One region of the Streptomyces sp. YIM 121038 genome, then DNA from elsewhere that is predicted to be linked to it. Evidence: riboswitches for the same ligand, from Rfam matches in the RefSeq annotation. Region 1 holds a riboswitch; each other region holds the start of a gene.

Evidence for each region. Region 1 has a riboswitch for cobalamin ahead of C9F11_RS36060 (hypothetical protein). Riboswitches for the same ligand answer to the same signal wherever they lie in the genome.
Region 2: it holds a riboswitch for cobalamin, as region 1 does, so the genes downstream of both, metE (5-methyltetrahydropteroyltriglutamate--homocysteine S-methyltransferase) here and C9F11_RS36060 (hypothetical protein) in region 1, are expected to answer to the same signal.
Region 3: it holds a riboswitch for cobalamin, as region 1 does, so the genes downstream of both, C9F11_RS12450 (ABC transporter substrate-binding protein) here and C9F11_RS36060 (hypothetical protein) in region 1, are expected to answer to the same signal.
Region 4: it holds a riboswitch for cobalamin, as region 1 does, so the genes downstream of both, C9F11_RS40785 ((2Fe-2S) ferredoxin domain-containing protein) here and C9F11_RS36060 (hypothetical protein) in region 1, are expected to answer to the same signal.

What each region holds. Positions count from the first base shown of each region.
Region 1 is NZ_CP030771.1:8,630,141-8,634,540, forward strand. Features, by position in the region: gene C9F11_RS36045 (CrcB family protein) at 1-399, shown strand, start outside; gene crcB (fluoride efflux transporter CrcB) at 396-770, shown strand; gene C9F11_RS36055 (DUF6355 family natural product biosynthesis protein) at 826-1,116, opposite strand; cobalamin riboswitch at 1,415-1,559, shown strand; gene C9F11_RS36060 (hypothetical protein) at 1,721-2,791, shown strand; gene C9F11_RS36065 (CbiQ family ECF transporter T component) at 2,788-3,900, shown strand; gene C9F11_RS36070 (ABC transporter ATP-binding protein) at 3,897-4,400, shown strand, end outside.
Region 2 is NZ_CP030771.1:8,876,541-8,880,940, forward strand. Features, by position in the region: gene C9F11_RS36960 (amidase family protein) at 1-9, shown strand, start outside; gene C9F11_RS36965 (TetR/AcrR family transcriptional regulator) at 74-643, shown strand; gene metE (5-methyltetrahydropteroyltriglutamate--homocysteine S-methyltransferase) at 690-3,014, opposite strand; cobalamin riboswitch at 3,176-3,393, opposite strand; gene tsaD (tRNA (adenosine(37)-N6)-threonylcarbamoyltransferase complex transferase subunit TsaD) at 3,520-4,400, shown strand, end outside.
Region 3 is NZ_CP030771.1:2,971,111-2,975,510, reverse strand. Features, by position in the region: gene C9F11_RS12465 (HAD family hydrolase) at 1-706, opposite strand, end outside; gene C9F11_RS12460 (helix-turn-helix domain-containing protein) at 943-1,815, shown strand; gene C9F11_RS12455 (VOC family protein) at 1,821-2,267, shown strand; cobalamin riboswitch at 2,291-2,477, shown strand; gene C9F11_RS12450 (ABC transporter substrate-binding protein) at 2,626-3,642, shown strand; gene C9F11_RS12445 (iron chelate uptake ABC transporter family permease subunit) at 3,708-4,400, shown strand, end outside.
Region 4 is NZ_CP030771.1:9,640,067-9,644,466, forward strand. Features, by position in the region: gene C9F11_RS40775 (MFS transporter) at 1-935, shown strand, start outside; gene C9F11_RS40780 (cytochrome P450) at 1,207-2,427, shown strand; cobalamin riboswitch at 2,507-2,630, shown strand; gene C9F11_RS40785 ((2Fe-2S) ferredoxin domain-containing protein) at 2,693-3,100, shown strand; gene C9F11_RS40790 (cobalamin-binding protein) at 3,129-4,043, opposite strand; gene C9F11_RS40795 (SMP-30/gluconolactonase/LRE family protein) at 4,180-4,400, shown strand, end outside.

The sequences.
Region 1 (4,400 bases):
CCCGGCCAGGCACCCGTGCTCGCCGCGGTGGCGGCGGGCGGCGCGGCGGGCGCGGCGGCCCGCTACGGCGCGGGACTGCTGTGGCCCACCGCGGCGGCCGCCTTCCCCTGGACCACGCTGGTGGTGAACGCGCTCGGCTGCGCGGTGATCGGCGTGTTCCTGGTCCTGGTCACGGAGGCGTGGAGCGCCCACCGCCTGGTGCGGCCCTTCTTCGGCACGGGCGTCCTCGGCGGCTTCACCACGTTCTCCACGTACGCCGTCGACGTCCAGCGGCTGCTCGGGGACGGCCACGCCCGGATCGCGCTCGCCTATCTGGCCGCCACCCCGGCGGTGGCGCTCGTGGCGGTGTGGACGGCCGCGACGACGACCCGCCGCGTGCTCTCCGGGAGGCCACGATGAACTGGGTGCTCGTGCTCACCGGGGCCGCCGTCGGCGCGCCCCTGCGCTATCTGACGGACCGGGCCGTCCAGGGCCGCCACGACTCCGTCTTCCCCTGGGGCACCTTCACGGTCAACGTCGTGGGCTGTCTGGTCCTGGGCGTCCTCACCGGCGCCGTCACCTACGGCGCCGCCCCGAACTCCGCCCACCTGCTCGTCGGCACCGGCCTGTGCGGGGCGCTGACCACGTACTCCACCTTCTCGTACGAGACGCTGCGCCTGGCCGAGACCGGCGCGCGCTTCCTGGCCGCGGCCAACGCGGCGGCCAGTGTGGCGGCGGGGCTCGGCGCCGCGGTCACCGGCGCGGCGGTGGCCCGGGCGTTCTGGGGCTGACGCCCGCGGGGCCGGGCGGGGCGCCCCCCTGTGAGCGCCCCGCCGGTGACCGGTGTCAGCAGGTACGGCCCACGTAGTGAGCGCCCTGGATCTTGTCGGCGGAGCCCAGCCAGGTCCTGCCGGGCGCGACGCACCGCTCGTAGTCCGGGGCCAGGGCGACCCTCACCTTGATCACCACACGGGAGCCGTCCGACGTGCAGTGCTGGTAGTAGGCGTCGGAACTCGTCTCGTAGAAGCCGCACGGATCGGCGGCCGCCGGGCTCGCGGAGACGGTCACCACCCCGAACGACGTCAGCGCGAGAGCGGCCGAACCGAGGGCGCCGATCACCTTGCGACGGATACGCACCAGAGGACTCCTCAAGAGGAAAGGGCCGGAAAGGGCCGGAAGAAGGGGGCCGGACCGGCCGCGCGAGCGGCCGCCGGACCCCGGTCGTCGGCCCCGAGGATCGCCGCCGCGCCCCGCGCCGGAGGCCCGAACGCGGGGGGTCTCACCTGGCGGATCGTTTCCGCATGGGCCGTTCGAGTGATCGATGAGGGAATGTCATCGTCCGTAAGGATCAGGCCATTCGGTGGCGGGCGTCACAACTCACCGCCCTGGCGCGGCCGGTGGCGGCGGGCCTACGATGCCTGTGCTCCGGCTGTGGCGGAAACGTGCGGCTGCGGGCACACGGACAACTGAATGCGTACGCGACTGGGGAAAGCCGGTGAGACTCCGGCACTGACCTGCAACCGTGTGCGGCACGCCTCGGCGTGACCGCGAGTCGGGCTGCCCAGCGTGGCACGTGCACTGCTTCTCACTGTCATGGTCTGCAGCGTGGAGCCCAGAGCCCGTCACCGGTTCTACGGCCCCCTGCCGCTTCCTTCCTGGAACGCGCGTAGGGGTTTTTCGTGCGGCACCGGCGGCCGTGGCGCGGGGTCCTCGTGCGACCCCAACCGAAGGGCCCCTCGACATGGCCGGTGCGATCCGCATGGCCGGTGCGATCCGCGCGTCCGCCGCCGCGCTCGGGCTGTTGCTCGCGTCGGCCGTACTCGGCGTCGGCCCCGGCCCGGCGACGCCCGCCGCCGCCGTGGACACCGGGCGCGGCCACGGAGGCTTCTGCAAGGCGGGCGAAGGCGTCACCGTCGTCGTGGACTTCCGGGAACTCGGCGGGACCACCCTCGTGCGGTGCGCCGTCGGCTCCCAGCGGACCGGCCTCGCCGCGCTCAAGGACGCGGGCATCCGGGTCACCGGCACCAACCGCTGGGGCGAGTCCTTCGTCTGCCGCCTGGAGGGCAAGCCGGGCGCCGACCGCGAGCCCTGCGTCGACACCCCGCCCGCCAAGGCCTACTGGTCGTACTGGCACGCCTCCAACGGCGGCCGCTGGACCTACAGCCAGTACGGAGCCACCTACCGCACCCCGCCGAAGGGCAGCTTCGAAGGCTGGTCGTTCTCCTTCGGCCGGGACCAGGGCGAGGCCCCCGCGCCGCGCGTGGCACCCCGGCGCCCCGCCGCCCCCGGCGGCGGTGGCGGCGGGGGAGCGGGCAGCGACGGGCACACCGGAGGTGGGCACACAGGCGGCGGGCGGGGCCCCGCAGCGCCCGACCGCGGCACCACACCCGACCTCCCGGACCAGGTGCAGCCGCCCGCCGGAGGAGGCCCCGGCCCCGGTGGTGGCAACGGAGCCCGGCCGCCCGCCGACGGCGGCGGCCTGGCGAAGCCGCCCGGGCACAAGAACGAGAAGGACGGCGCGCGGGACGCCAAGGGCAAGAAGGGCGAGGACGCCCGGAAGGGCAAGGACTCCGGCGAGAAGAAGCGCACCGAGCCGTCCCCGCCCGCCGGCTCCGGCTCCGGCCCCGCGCCGGAGCCGAGCGAGGCCGCCGACTGGACCGGCGGCGAGGACACCCGGACCGTGTCGGCGAGCAAGGACGAGGGGGTGCCCACCGGCACGGTCGTCGCCGCGGCCGCCGCCGTGGCGCTCGCCGTCGCCGGGGGAGTGACGGCCCGGCGCCGTCGCGGACGCGCCTCGGGCGGTGCGCCGTGACCCGTCTCGCCCGGTCGGTCCACCCGGGTGCCTGGTGGCTGTGGGCGCTCGGCATGGCCGCCGCGGCGAGCCGCACCGCCAACCCGGTGCTGCTCGTCCTGATCCTGGCCGCGGTCGGCTTCGTGGTCGCCCAGCGGCGCGACGACGCGCCGTGGGCGCTCGCGTTCCGGATGTACCTGAGCCTCGGCGCGTTCATCGTCGTGATGCGCGTCGGCTTCCGGATCGTCTTCGGCGGCGGCCAGGGCGACACCGTCCTCGTCACGCTGCCGGAGGTGCCGCTGCCCCAATGGGCCGCCGGAATCCGCCTGTTCGGACCCGTGGCCGCCGAGCAGCTGCTCGGCGGCCTGTACGACGGGCTGCGGCTCGCCACCATGGTGGTGTGCGTCGGCGCGGCCAACGCCCTCGCCAACCCGAAGCGGATGCTCAAGGCGCTGCCCGGCGCGCTCCACGAGATCGGCACCTCCGTCGTCGTCACGCTCACCGTGGCGCCGCAGCTGGTCGAGAGCGTGCAGCGGGTGCGCAGGGCCCGGCTGCTGCGCGGCTCCACGGTCAAGAAGGGCTACCGCGGCATCGGCGCGCTGCGCGGCATCGTCGTCCCCGTCCTGGAGGACGCCATGAACCGCTCCCTGGCCCTCGCCGCGGCGATGGCCTCGCACGGCTACGGCCGCACCGGGCGCGCCGACCCGCGCACCCGGCTGCTCACCGGCGCGCTGGTCATCGCCGGGCTGCTCGGCGTGTGCGGCGGCCTGTACGGCGCGCTGGGCGCGAGCACGCCGCCCTACCTCGGCACGCCGCTGCTGCTCGCCGGACTCGCCCTGGCCGTGGCCGGGTTCGTGCTCGGCGGGCGCCGCGTCACGCGCAGCACGTACCGGCCCGACCCGTGGCACGGCGCCGAGTGGACCGTGGCCGCGTCCGGGCTCGCCGCGGGCGTGCTGATGTACGTCGTCTCCCGCACGGACGCGGCCTCCCTCTACCCCTCGCTCTCGCCGCTCGCCTGGCCCGAGGTGACCGCGCTTCCCGCGCTCGCCGCCCTGGCCGGAGTGCTGCCCGCCCGGCTCGCGCCCGCACCGCCGCGCGCCGCGCCCCGACCGGGGGAGGCCGCCGCGTGATCCGCTTCGAGCACGTCACCCTCACCTACGCGGGTGCTCCCGAGCCTGCCCTGCGCGACGTCGACCTGACCATCGGCGAGGGCGAGCTGTGCCTGGTCACCGGGCGGACCGGAGTCGGCAAGTCGACCCTGCTCGGTGCCGTCAACGGGCTCGTGCCGCACTTCACCGGCGGCCACCTCCAGGGCCGCGTCAGCGTCGGCGGCCGCTCCACGGCCGAGGCGCCGCCGCAGGAGTTCGCGCACGTCGTGGGCGTGGTCGGACAGGACCCGCTCGCCTCCTTCGTGACCGACACCGTCGAGGAGGAACTGGCGTACGGCATGGAGCAGCTGGCCGTCCCCGCCGCCGTCATGCGCAAGCGCGTCGAGGAGACCCTCGACCTGCTCGGCATCGCCGAGCTGCGCCGGCGCGCGCTGCGCACCCTCTCCGGCGGGCAGCAGCAGCGCGTCGCCATCGGCTCCGTCCTCACCGCGCACCCCAAGGTCCTGGTCCTGGACGAACCG
Region 2 (4,400 bases), 250 kb from region 1:
CCGGTCTGAGCGGCCCGCAGGGGCCGGACTCCCCGCCCCGTAGAAGCTAGGAATGCGCGTTAAGGTGAACGGCATGAGTCCCAGGCCCATGGCCCGACCCGGCGGGCGCAGCGCCCGGGTGCAGGCGTCCGTGCACGCCGCCGTGCGCGAGCTGGAAGCCGAGCAGGGCCGCGCGGCGCTGACCGTCCCGCTGGTCGCGGCGCGGGCCGGGGTCACGCCGTCCACGGTCTACCGCCGCTGGGGCGACCTCCAGGAACTCCTGTCGGACGTCGCGGTCGAGCGGCTGCGGCCCGAGGCGGACCCCGCGGACCACGGCGGCTTCCGCGCCGACCTGACGGCGTGGGCCGAGCACTTCCTGGAGGAGATGTCGTCGGCGCCGGGCCGCGCCTATCTGCGCGACGCGCTCCTCGGCGACCCCGAGAGCGGCAACGCGAGCCGCTGCTCGGACTACTCCGCCGAGCACGTCGACCTGCTTCTGGCCCGCGCCGCCGAGCGGGGCGAGCGGGGGCTGCCGGAGCGCGAGGCCGTCATGGACCACGTGGTCGCGCCGCTCGTCTTCCGGATCCTGTTCCGGCCGGACGGCCTGTCACCGGAGCACGCGCGCGCCCTCGTGGCCGAGGTCGTCGGGGCGAGCGCGCGCTGAGCACGGCCGGTGACCGGGGGAGGCCCCGGCCACCGGCCGCCGTCCGTCAGGACTCCCGCGCCGTCAGCTCCGCCCGGACCTGCCGCGCGGCGGCGACCAGGTTCTCCAGGGACGCCCGGGTCTCCGGCCAGCCGCGCGTCTTCAGGCCGCAGTCCGGGTTGACCCACAGCCGCCCGGCCGGGATGGCCTCAAGTCCCTTGCGCAGCAGGGCGGCCGCCTCGTCGGCGCCCGGCACCCGCGGCGAGTGGATGTCGTACACGCCGGGGCCCACCTCGCGCGGATAGCCCGCGGCGGCCAGCTCGTCCGCGACCTGCATGTGCGAGCGGGCCGCCTCCAGGCTGATGACGTCCGCGTCGAGGTCGTCGATGGCCTGGAGGACGTCGCCGAACTCCGCGTAGCACATGTGGGTGTGGATCTGCGTCTCGGGCCGCACGCCGCTCGTGGTGAGCCGGAAGGACTCCGTCGCCCACCGCAGGTACGCGGCCCGGTCCGCGGCGCGCAGCGGCAGGGTCTCGCGCAGCGCGGGCTCGTCGACCTGGATCACCGACGTGCCCGCCGCCTCCAGGTCGTTCACCTCGTCGCGCAGGGCGAGCGCCACCTGGCGCGCGGTGTCGCCGAGCGGCTGGTCGTCACGGACGAACGACCACGCGAGCATCGTCACCGGGCCGGTCAGCATGCCCTTGACGGGCCGGTCGGTGAGCGCGTTCGCGTACGCGGTCCAGCGCACCGTCATCGGCTCCGGGCGCGAGATGTCACCGGCGAGCACCGGCGGCCGCACATAGCGCGTGCCGTACGACTGGACCCAGCCGTGCCGGGTCGCCAGATAGCCGGTGAGCTGCTCGGCGAAGTACTGGACCATGTCGTTGCGCTCGGGCTCGCCGTGCACCAGGACGTCGATGCCCGCCTTCTCCTGGAAGGAGAGCACCGCCTGGATCTCGGACTCGATGCGCTCCTCGTACCGGGCCGCGTCGATGCGGCCCGCGCGCAGATCGGCGCGGGCCGCCCGCAACTCGGTGGTCTGCGGGAACGAGCCGATGGTGGTCGTCGGGAGCAGCGGCAGGCCCAGGCTCGCGCGCTGGGCGGCGGCCCGCTCGGGGTAGGGCTGCGCGCGCCGGGCGTCGGCGGCGGTCGCGGCGGCGGCGCGGGCCCGCACCGCCGGGTCGTGGGTGAGCGCGGAGCCCGCGCGCGACGCCAGGTCGGCGCGGTTCGCGGCGAGTTCGGCGGCGATGGTGTCCGGGCCCTGGGACAGACCGCGGGCCAGGGTGACCAGCTCGGTCGTCTTCTGCCGGGCGAAGGCGAGCCAGCGGGCGACCTGCGGGTCGATGTCGCGCTCGACGGCGGCGTCCAGCGGCACGTGCAGCAGGGAGCAGGAGGCGGCGACGTCCACGCGGTCGGCGAGCCCGAGCAGGGTGCCGAGGGTGCTGAGGGACTTCTCCAGGTTGTTGATCCAGATGTTGCGCCCGTCGACGACACCCGCGACCAGGCGCTTGCCGGGTAGGCCGCCCGCCCGCGCGAGGTCGTCCAGGTTGGCGGCGGCGGGCCCCGTGAAGTCGACGGCCAGTCCGTCCACGGGCGCCTTGGCGAGCACCGGGAGCGCCTCGCCGAGCCGGTCGAAGTAGGAGGCGACGAGCAGCTTCGGGCGGTCGTCGAGCGCGCCCAGGTCGCGGTAGGCGCGGGCCGCCGCGTTCAGGTCGGCGGGCGTGCGGTCCTGCACGAGCGCGGGTTCGTCCAGCTGCACCCAGGCGGCGCCCGCCGCCCGCAGGTCGGCGAGGACCTCCGCGTACACGGGAAGCAGCCGGTCCAGGAGGGTCAGCGGCTCGAATCCCGGGTCGACGTCCGGCGCGGGCTTGGCGAGCAGCAGATAGGTGACCGGGCCGACGAGCACGGGGCGCGCGGCGAGGCCGAGCGCGAGCGCCTCCTTCACCTCGGCGACCTGCTTCGTCGCGTCCGCCGCGAAGACGGTGTCCGGGCCCAGCTCCGGCACCAGGTAGTGGTAGTTGGTGTCGAACCACTTGGTCATTTCCAGGGGCGCCACCTCCGCGGTGCCCCGGGCCATAGCGAAGTAGCCGGCCAGCGGGTCCGCCGCGACGGCGGCGCGGTGCCGGGCGGGGATCGCCCCGACCATCACGCTGGTGTCCAGGACGTGGTCGTAGTACGAGAAGTCGCCGGTCGGGACCTCGTGGACACCGGCGTCCGCGAGCTGCTCCCAGTTCGTGCGGCGCAGCAGGGCCGCCGTCTCCCGCAGGCCCGCAGCGCTGACGCGGCCCTTCCAGTAGCCCTCGACGGCCTTCTTCAACTCCCGGTCTGCGCCCTGACGGGGGTAGCCGTACACGGTGGCCCGTGCCGCCGCGGCTGCGGACTTGTCTGTCACAGAACTCTCCTTCGCGAGCAATGTCGTGTGGGTCCCGGGACGATCGGGAGCGCGAAGGAGGAACAGACCGGCCGACCGGCCACGGCCGTCGATGGCCGCGCGCCTGTGCCCGATGTGTACGCCGACCCGCCCACGAGGTCACCGGTGAGCCGCGCACGCCGGGGCGCGCACGGGCAACGGGCAGGTCTTCGGACTCGCGGGCGAGACCTCCGAGGAGGTCACCTACTGGCCGTCGCTTCCCGGGTCCGTGCCGGACCCAGTGCGTATGACGGCGGTCGTTCCCACTCACCGCTGCGGGGCAGTCCCGGATTTCCACCGGGTTCCCTCTTACGACGCCACTGCCTGGCGGGCAGGACGAACCAGTCGCGCCGCAAGCGTATGTGATGAACCCCTGTCCGGGGGAGGGGGGAAGACGGTGGGCGCGGCTTACTGCACATTGCTTGCAATTACTATGGTGATGCAGTAGCCGGGCCGGTCGGCACGCGGAAGAAGCGGGAGTACACGCATGGCACCCCCTCGGATCGTTCTGGGGATCGAGTCTTCGTGCGACGAGACCGGGGCAGGTCTCGTGCGGGACGGGCGGCTGCTCGGGCACGCCGTCGCGTCCAGCATGGACGAGCACGCCCGCTTCGGCGGCGTCGTCCCCGAGATCGCCGCCCGCGCCCACGTGCACGCGCTGAACCCGGTGGTCCGCCGCGCCCTCGACCGGGCGGGGCTGCGGCTCGGCGACATCGGCGCCGTGGCCGTGACGACCGGGCCGGGGCTCTCCGGCGCCCTCCAGGTCGGCCTCGCCGGGGCGAAGGGCCTCGCGTACGCGCTCGACGTACCGCTGTACGGCGTGCACCACCTGGCCGGGCACGTCGCCGCCGACACCCTGGAGCACGGGCCGCTGCCCGACCCGTGCGTGGTCCTCATCGTCTCCGGCGGCCACACCTCGCTGCTGCTCGTGCGCGACCTCGCCCGGGACCCCATCACCCACCTGGGCGACACCCTGGACGACGCCGCGGGGGAGTGCTTCGACAAGGTGGCCCGCGTCTTCGGGCTGCCCTACCCGGGCGGTCCCGCCGTCGACCGCGCGGCCCGCGCGGGCTCGCCGGACGCGGTGGCCTTCCCGCGCCCCCTGACCGGGCCGCGCGACGACCCGTACGCCTTCTCGTTCTCCGGTCTGAAGACCGCCGCGGCCCGCTGGGCCGAGAGCCACCGGGGCCGCGAACTGCCGGTCGCCGACGGGGCCGCCGCGCTCCAGGAGGCCATCGCCGACGTCCTGACCCGCAAGGCCGTCGCGGCCTGCGCCGCGCACGGCGTGGGCACCCTCGTGGTCGTCGGCGGCGTCGCCGCCAACTCCCGGGTGCGGGCCCTCGCCGAGGAGCGCTGCCGGGCCGCGGG
Region 3 (4,400 bases), 5.7 Mb from region 1:
CGTTGCGCGGCTTCACCCCGTACCCGTACTTCGGGTCGGCGAGCACCATCCGCACCAGGTCCTCGCTCGCGGCGCTCACCACGTACACCTCGATCCCGTGCGCGCGCAGGGACGTGTACAGCTCGCGCATGCCGGGGGAGAACTCGGGGCGGTGGACCTCGGTCCGCGTCACCTTCCCGTTCTCGTAGTACGTCGCCGGGATCGGCCTGTCGTACGCGAGCAGTTCGTCGACGTACCCCTTGAGCCGCTTCAGCGTGAAGCCGGCGAAGATCTGCGCGGCCCACGGGTAGCAGACCTGGTCGTCGACCTCGCAGAGGCGGGTGTAGTAGCTGTAGAGGCTCTCCTGGTGCGTGGCCGTGTCCTTGAACGGGATGACCTTCAGGGACGGGGCCATCGACTTCCGGGTCAGGACGCCCTTCATCTCCAGGAACGGAAGCAGCGCCTCCTCCAGGTCGTTGCGGTACGTCGTGTTGTCCGCGTCGAAGACGGCGTACGCGCCGTTGTGCGCGTTCTCGGCGATGACCTCGCCGAGCTCGGCGGCCACCGGCTTCGGCCAGTGCGCGAGCCGGACGGGCGCGGCCGACGGGCTCGCCGTGGCCGCGTCCGCGCCCGGCCACAGCACACCGCCCGCGAACACCGCCGCGGCGAGCGCCCCCGCGAGTCCGAGGGCCGCCCGCTTGGTCCTGCTTCGTGCTCGTACAGCCATGGTGTCCGTTCCTCGGATCCTCGGAGGTGACGCGCCGCCCGGTGCGGAGCGGCGGGCCATGCTACGAGCGCGCGCAGCCGATTCCCATGATCGATGTCACGGTGCGTGGCGGGCGTGGGACGCGGCGGAGCGGGTAGGCGCGGCGGCGCCCGCGAGGCCGTGCCCGGCGCCCGCGAGGCCGTGCCCGGCGCCCGCGAAGCCGTGCCCGGCGCCCCGCGCGTGGTCACAATGGACGCATGGACACCGCCCGCCGCGAGTTCGTCCGCCCCCCGCTCCCGCCGGAGCAGGGCGGCAAGGTCGTGTCCGCCGTGGGCTACCGCACGAGCGGCGAGGCGCCGGGCCTGCACCGCGGCCTGCCGTCGCCGTATCTGACGCTGATCTTCTCGCTCGACGGGCCCGTCGTCACCGGCTCCACCGCCGAGCAGGCCACCGGGCCCGACGCCGTGCGCACCGACATCGTCGTGGGCGGGCTGCACCAGAGCCCGGCGTACGTCGTGCAGCCCGAGCACCAGGCGGGCATCCAGCTCGCCGTGCACCCGCTCGCGGCCCGCTCGCTCCTCGGCCTCCCGGCCGCCGAGCTGACGGGACGGCTCGTCACCGACGGCACGGACGTCCTCGGCCGGATCGCCGCCGACGTCCGCGAGCGGCTGTGCGAGGCCGACGGCTGGGACGAGCGGTTCGCCTGCCTCAACGCCTACTTGGCGCGCCGCGCCGCCGACGCCGGGCGCCTCGCCCCGGTGCGCCCCGAGGTCGCCGAGGCCTGGGCCTGGCTCGCCCGGCACCGGGGCGCGGGCACCCTGCGGGGCCTGGCCGCGCACGTCGCGCTCAGCGAACGCCGCCTGACGGCCCTGTTCCGCGCCGAGACCGGCGTGCCGCCCAAGCAGGCCGCCCGCCTGATGCGCTTCCAGCACGCGAAGGCGCGGGTCGTGCGCGCGGTCGTCGCGGGCGCGCCCGCCGACCTCGCCCGCGTCGCCGCCGACTGCGGCTACTACGACCACTCCCACCTGGTGCGCGACTTCCGCCAGTACACGGGCGCGAGCCCGAGCGCCTGGCTGGCCGAGGAGTGCCGGAATATCCAAGCCGGGGGGCACCGCGACGGCGAAGACTGAGGGACATGAACACCAACGAAGCGGTACAGAGCACTCGGACCACCCCGAACCTCCGCGCCCCCGACGTCTGGCCCACCTTCCAGGCCCACGACGCCCCCGCCCTCATCGACTTCCTCGTCACCACCGTCGGCTTCCTGCGCACCGCCGTGTACGAGGACGGCGGCCGCGTCGCCCACGCCCAGCTCGACTGGCCCGAGGGCGGCGGCGTCATGCTCGGCTCCTACGACCCGCGGTCGGCCGAGTGGTGCCTCAAGCCGGGGACGTTCGGCGCGTACGTCGTCACGGATCACGTCGACGCCCTCCACCGCCGCCTCAAGGAGGCGGGCGTGAAGGTCATCCGCGAGATAGAGGACCAGCCGTACGGCAGCCGCGAGTTCGCTGTCGCGGACCCGGAGGGCAACAAGTGGTCCTTCGGCACCTACCGCGGCGAACCACGCCCCGAGCAGGGGTGACGTCCTCCCGGCCCGCGGCGGGGTGATAGCTTGCGCACGCCAGTCGCGCCCGTACCCGGGCCAGGGAATCCGGTGGGAATCCGGAACTGACGCGCAGCGGTGAGGGGGACGGGCGGGACCAGCGGCCACTGGATGTCACGGACATCCGGGAAGGCGGCCCCGCCCGGACGAACCCGAGTCCGAAGACCTGCTGGCACCGCCGACCGCGCGCCGGGCGGCGGGGTTTCGCAGACCAGGCTCCGCGCATGAGCCATGAGACCCGGGAAGTCCTGTGCCCCCTCTTGCCCCTCGCGCACGCCGCGCGGCCGCCCGTCCCCGCAGCGCCGCCCCCGGTGCCCGCACCGCCCCCGGGCCGCGTCTGACCGCGCTGCTCGCGGCGGGCGGCCTGCTCCTGCTCACCGCCTGCGGCGGCGGCTCCGCGCAGCGGCAGGACGCCGGTGCCAAGGCCGCGGGCTACCCGGTGACGGTCACCTCCTGCGGCCAGAAGGCCGAGGTCACGGCCCCGCCGAAGCGGGCGGTCTCCCTCGACCAGGGCTCCACGGAGATCCTGCTCTCCCTCGGCCTCGCCGACCGCATGGCCGGCACCGGCACCTGGACCGACCCGGTCCTGCCCCGCCTGAAGAAGCAGAACGCGAAGGTCGAGCGCCTCGCCGACCGCTACCCGTCCCTGGAGAAGGTCCTCTCCAAGGAGCCGGACTTCGTCAGCGCGTCGTTCCTCTACACCGTCGGCAAGGGCGGCGTCGCCGACCGCGCCAAGTTCACCGAGCTCGGCGTCCCCGTCTACGTCTCGCCCACCGACTGCGCGGGCAAGGACAACGGCGGCGACGGCGACGGCACCCGCACCAAGACGCTCACCATGGACACCGTCTACGGCGAGATCCGCGACCTGGCCCGGGTCTTCCACGTCCAGGCGCGCGGCGAGCGCCTCGTCGCGGACCTCAAGTCCCGCGTGACCAGGGCGAAGCGGACGCTCAAGGCGTCCGACGCGTCCGTCCTGTACTGGTTCTCCGACTCCAAGGCGCCCTACATCGCGGGCTGCTGCGGCGCGCCCGGCGTCATCACCCGCGCCCTCGGCGTCCGCAACGTCTTCGCCGACACGCGCGCCGAGTGGCCCCAGATCAACTGGGAGACCGTGGCCGACCGCGACCCGGACGTCCTCGTCATCGGCGACCTCACCCGCAAGGCCCAGTCGGCCGAGAGCGCCCGCCAGAAGATCAGGTTCCTGGAGTCCAACCCCGTCACCAAGAACCTCACGGCCGTGAAGAAGAAGCGGTACGTGCTGCTCAGCGGCCAGGCCCTCAACCCGACGATCCGCACGGTCGACGGCATCGAGCAAGTCGCGGCGGGGCTGCGCGCGTTCGGCCTGGCGCGGTGAGCACGGCCGCACGCGAGCGGGCCCGCGGCGGCCCGCGCCTCCGGTCCGGCGCCTGGCGCACGGCCCTGCTGTGGGCGGCGGGCCTGGTGGCGCTCCCGCTCTCGGTGGCCGTCGCCGTCACCATCGGCCCGGCCGACATCTCCGTACCGGACGTCTGGGCGGCGGTGGCCGCCCACCTCGGCTGGGGCGAGGCCCGGCTCACCCCGCTGCGCGACGGCATCGTGTGGAACCTGCGCATGCCGCGCACCCTGCTCGCGGGCGTCTGCGGGGCGGGCCTCGCCGTGTGCGGCGCGGTCCTCCAGTCGCTCCTGCGCAATCCGCTCGCCGACCCCTTCGTCCTCGGGGTGTCCTCCGGGGCGTCCACGGGCGCGGTGGCGGTGGTGGTCCTCGGGGTCGGCGGGGGAGCGGTGTCGGTCTCCGGCGGGGCCTTCGCCGGGGCCCTGTGCGCGTTCGGCTTCGTGCTGCTCCTCAGCCAGGCCCTGGGCGCCACCACGGACCGCGTGGTCCTGTCCGGCGTCGCGGCCATGCAGCTCTTCTCCTCCCTCACCTCCTTCGTCATCCTGACGGCCGCGGACGCGGAGACGACGCGCGGCGTCCTGTTCTGGCTGCTCGGCTCGTTGAGCGGCGCGGACTGGACGGACGTGGCGGTGTGCGCGGCGGTCCTCGCCGTGGCCCTGGTGATCTGTCTGTCCCAGGCCCACACCCTCGACGCGTTCGCCTTCGGCCAGGACGCGGCGGCCGCCCTGGGCGTGCACGTC
Region 4 (4,400 bases), 1.0 Mb from region 1:
CCAACCTCGTCATCGGCGGCGGACTCGGCGCGGTCTACGCCGCGGCCACGGCGGCGATCGCCGCCACCGACGACGCCGACAAGGCGTCCGCGGCCACCATCGCGGGCACGGTGGCCGTGACCGCCCTGCTGATCATGGCGGTGCCCGCGGCCAACCACAGCGTGGGGGAGGGCACCGGCTTCCTGGTCATGGCGCTGTGCTGTCTGCTCGCCTGGCCCCTGGTGGGCGGCCTTCCCGACGGGCCGACCACGAACGGGGCCGCGCAGGCCGGGGCAGCCACGGCGGGGACCGCCCCGGCCGCCACGCCGCACGACGCGGCCACCCCCTCCTGGGTCCTGCTGGGCGGGATCGCGCTGCTGTGGGCCGTCACCCAGGGCGCCTGGGCGTACGCCTCGGTCTTCGGCCGCGAACACACCGGCATGTCGCCGTCGGCCGTGTCGGTGGTCCTCGCCGTCTCCGGCGTCGTGGCCCTCGTCGGCGCCGTGCTCGGCCCCGCCGCCGCCCGCCGCTTCGGCCGTACGCGGTCCCTGGCCGCCTTCATCACGGCACAGGCCCTGTCGATGGCCGCCCTGGTGCTCACCCACGACCCGGTGCTCTTCATCGTCGCGGCCGTCCTGTGGCAGGCCTGCCAACTGGCCGTCCTGGTACAGACCCTCGCGGCCGCCGCGCTCCTCGACCCGAGCGGACGCCTGGTGGCCTCCCTGAGCGGAGCGAGCGCGCTGGGCACCGGCATCGGGCCGCTGGCCGTCGGCGCCGTCCTCGACACGGCGGGCGCCGGGGTGCTCGGCGTCGTCCTGGCCCTCGGCACCTTCGTCGCGTCCCTGCCCCCGCTGCGGATGACGGTCGCCAGCGCCACGGCCGACCGCGCCCAGCCGCAGCCGCAGCCGCAGCCGGAGACTGAGCCCGAGCCCGACCCCGCGGCCACGACAGGCTGAACACCCGTCACATCTCAGGCCGGGCGGGCTCCCACGGACCGTCGCCAGGCGTCGCGCGCGCTCTTCACCGGGCTCGCGCAGCGCCGTACGATCCAGTAGCCGCCCCGCGTACGCCCGCCCCGCACGGTGTCCGCGTACGCCGTACAAGGCGCACACCCTGCGAGGCACACACCGCGTGAGGCGCACACGGCGCACGCCCCGTGCCACGCCACGCCCGTCCCCGCACACGCTCCGCGATCGATCCCTCGTCGACCCCAGCCAGAGGTGACCCGTGGACAGCCAACCCCCTCTCTTCCGCCTCGACGCGAGCGCCGGTGACCTGCACGGCGAGAACCGGAGGCTCCGCGCGATCGGCCCCGCCGTGCGCGTGCGGCTCCCCGGTGGAGTGCCCGCCTGGGTCCTCACCCGCCACCAACTCCTCCAGGAACTCCTGGCGGACCCTCGTACGGCGAAGGACCCGGCGCACTGGTCCGCGTTGCGGGCGGGAGAGGTGCCGGAGGGCTGGCCGCTGATCGGCATGGTCACCAACCGCGGCATGACCACCGCCGACGGAGAGGAGCACCGCCGACTGCGCGAGCTGGTCACGCAGGCCTTCACCGCGCGGCGCGTCACCGCGATGCGGCCCCGCGTCGAGGCGGTCACCCAGAGCCTCCTCGACGGCCTCGCCGAGGGCGGCACCGATCCCGTGGACCTGCGCCGCCACTTCGCCTATCCGCTGCCCATGGCGGTGATCGGCGACCTGCTCGGCGTGCCCCACGAGCGCTTCGACGACTTCCGGAACCTCTCCGCCAGCCTGACCAGCAGCGTCACCCCGCCCGAAGAGACCCTCACCACCCAACAACGCCTGCACGCGCTGCTCGCCGACCTCGTCGCCGACCGGCGGAAGCGGCCGGGGGAGGACCTGACCAGCCAGCTGATCGCCGCGCGTGACGACGGGGACCGGCTCTCGGAGCCGGAGTTGATCGGCACCCTGATCCTCGTCCTCGTCGCGGGCCACGGCACCACCCTCAACCTGATCACCAACGCGACCGCGGCGCTGCTCACCCACCCCGAGCAGCGCGCCGCCGTCACCACCGGGCAACGGCCGTGGGACGCCGTGGTGGAGGAGACCCTGCGCTGGGACCCGCCCGTCGCGCACTTCCCGCTGCGCTACGCCCTCGACGACATCCCCGTCGGGAACGTGGTGATCCCGCGCGGCGAGGCCATCCTGGCCTCGTACGCGGCCGCGGGCCGGGATCCCGACCGATTCGGCCCCGACGCCGCCGAGTTCGACACCGCCCGGCCACGGCCGAGGCACCTCTCCTTCGGTCACGGCCCGCACCACTGCCTCGGCGCGGCCCTGGCCCGGCTGGAGGTGGGCATCGCGCTGCCGGGCCTGTTCGGGCGGTTCCCGGACATGGAGCTCGCCGTGCCGCGCGCGGAGTTGGTGCCGTTGCCGTCCTTCGTCAGCAACAGCGTCCAGGCCCTGCCGGTGACCTTGTGCGGCGGCTGACGAGGTTCCGGAGCGGGACCCCCGGGCCGCTCGGGGCCGCCGGATGGAATGATGACGGGCGACAAGGCGACGGCGGTCCGAGGAAGCCGGTGTGAATCCGGCGCGGTCCCGCCACTGTGATCGGCGAGCGCGTCCCGGCCTGCCACCGCCCCGCAGGGGGTGGGAAGGCCGGGACGGACAGCGACCCGTAAGCCAGGAGACTCACGCGGTCGCCTCCTCCGCACAACACCGGGGCGGATCTCCCCGGAGAGAGGCAGGACGCGGCATGCCCGCAAGACAGGCCCGGAAGTCGTCCGGCACCGCAGGAAGTCACGACACGGCCACCGGCCCGGCGCCCTGCCGGGTCGTCGTCTGCCGGGACTGCTGCTGCGGCACTCCGAAGGTGACCGGCGTCGACCACGCCGCACAGACCGCGCGCCTGCGGGCCGAGGCACCCGTACGCGTCTCCGCCTGCCTGGACGTGTGCGACCAGGCCAACGTCATCGTGGTCCAGCCCTCCGCCGAGGGCCGGGCGGCCGGTGCCCGGCCGGTGTGGCTCGGCCTGGTCAACGACGCGGACGCGACCGAGGACATCGTCGCCTGGGTCCGCGCCGGGGGCCCCGGCGTCGCTCCGCGGCCGGAGATCCTCGACCTGTACGCCTTCACCCCGCCGCGACGCCGCGCGGTGTCCTGAACCACCGCGCCGGGGCGGCGCGTTCAGGTCAGGGCAGCGGGCGCGCCTCGCCCGCGGTCACCGCCGCCCCGGCGCCCACCCCGTGCAGGACGTGGGCCAGCACCTCCGCCCCGCGGACCACGCGCGGTCCCGGCCGGTTGAAGTACGCGGGCCCGTCCAGGACCCAGACGCGCCCCGACCGGACGGCGGGCAGCTCCGACCAGCCGGGCAGCCGGGTGAGCAGGTCCGTCTCGCGCAGCGTCCGCTCGGGCGGAAAGCCGCAGGGCAGCACGAGCAGCACGTCGGGCCGGGCCGCCCGCACCGCGTCCCACGTCATGGGCCCGGTGTGCTCCCCGGGCCCGGCGAGGAGCGCCTCGCCCCCGGCGGCGGAGATCTGCTCGGGCACCCAGTGCCCGGCGGGCCACAGCGGGTCCAGCCACTCGATCGCGACCACCCGGGGCCGCGCACGCCCCGCGGTCAGCGCGCGCACCCGGTCGAGACGGGCCCGCAGTCCGTCCCGGCGCGACGCGGCGCGCCCCCGCACCCCGAGCACGGAGCCGACCGTGACCAGACAGTCCAGCACGTCGTCGAGGGTGCGCGGCTCCAGGCTCAGGACGCGGGTGTCCGCGTCCAGGAGCCGCACGGTGCGGCTGACCCGCTCGTACGACACCGCGCAGACGTCGCACAGGTCCTGGGTGAGGACCACATCGGGGCGCAGGGCCGCGAGGGCCTCGGTGTCGAGGGAGTACAGCGAGGACCCGGAGTGCGCCGACCCGCCCACCGCGTCGGAGATCTCACGGCTGCTCAAGGCGTCCTGGTCCAGATCGGCACCGGTCACCACGGGCACGCCCGCCACCTCCCGGGGTGGCCAGTCGCACTCGTGGGTGCGCCCGACGAGCCCCTCCATCAGGCCGAGTTCGGCGACGATGTCGGTGGCGGCGGGGAGCAGGGACACGATGCGCATACGCCGACCCTACGGCGTGCGCCGCCGCCCGCGCCCGCCACCGGTGTGCCCAAGCCGACGCCTCCCGACGGTGGTGCTCGCCGCTCCCGGAGCCGATACTTCGCCCGGCACACGACCCGACGACGGAGGAGAACCGATGACGTTGAAGGTGAGCCGGAGGCCGCGCGGAGTCTTGCGCGGGCCGGGCCGCGGCATCGCGTCGATGGCCCTGCTGGCCGCGGCCGCGGGTGTGCTCGCACCCGCCCCCGCGTCCGCGGCACCGGCCTGTGCCGCCCCGGGGCGGGGTACGCCGGTCCAGGTGGCGCGCATCCCCGACTGGGTGGAGTCGATCGTCGTGGACGAGCGCGGGCGGATGTT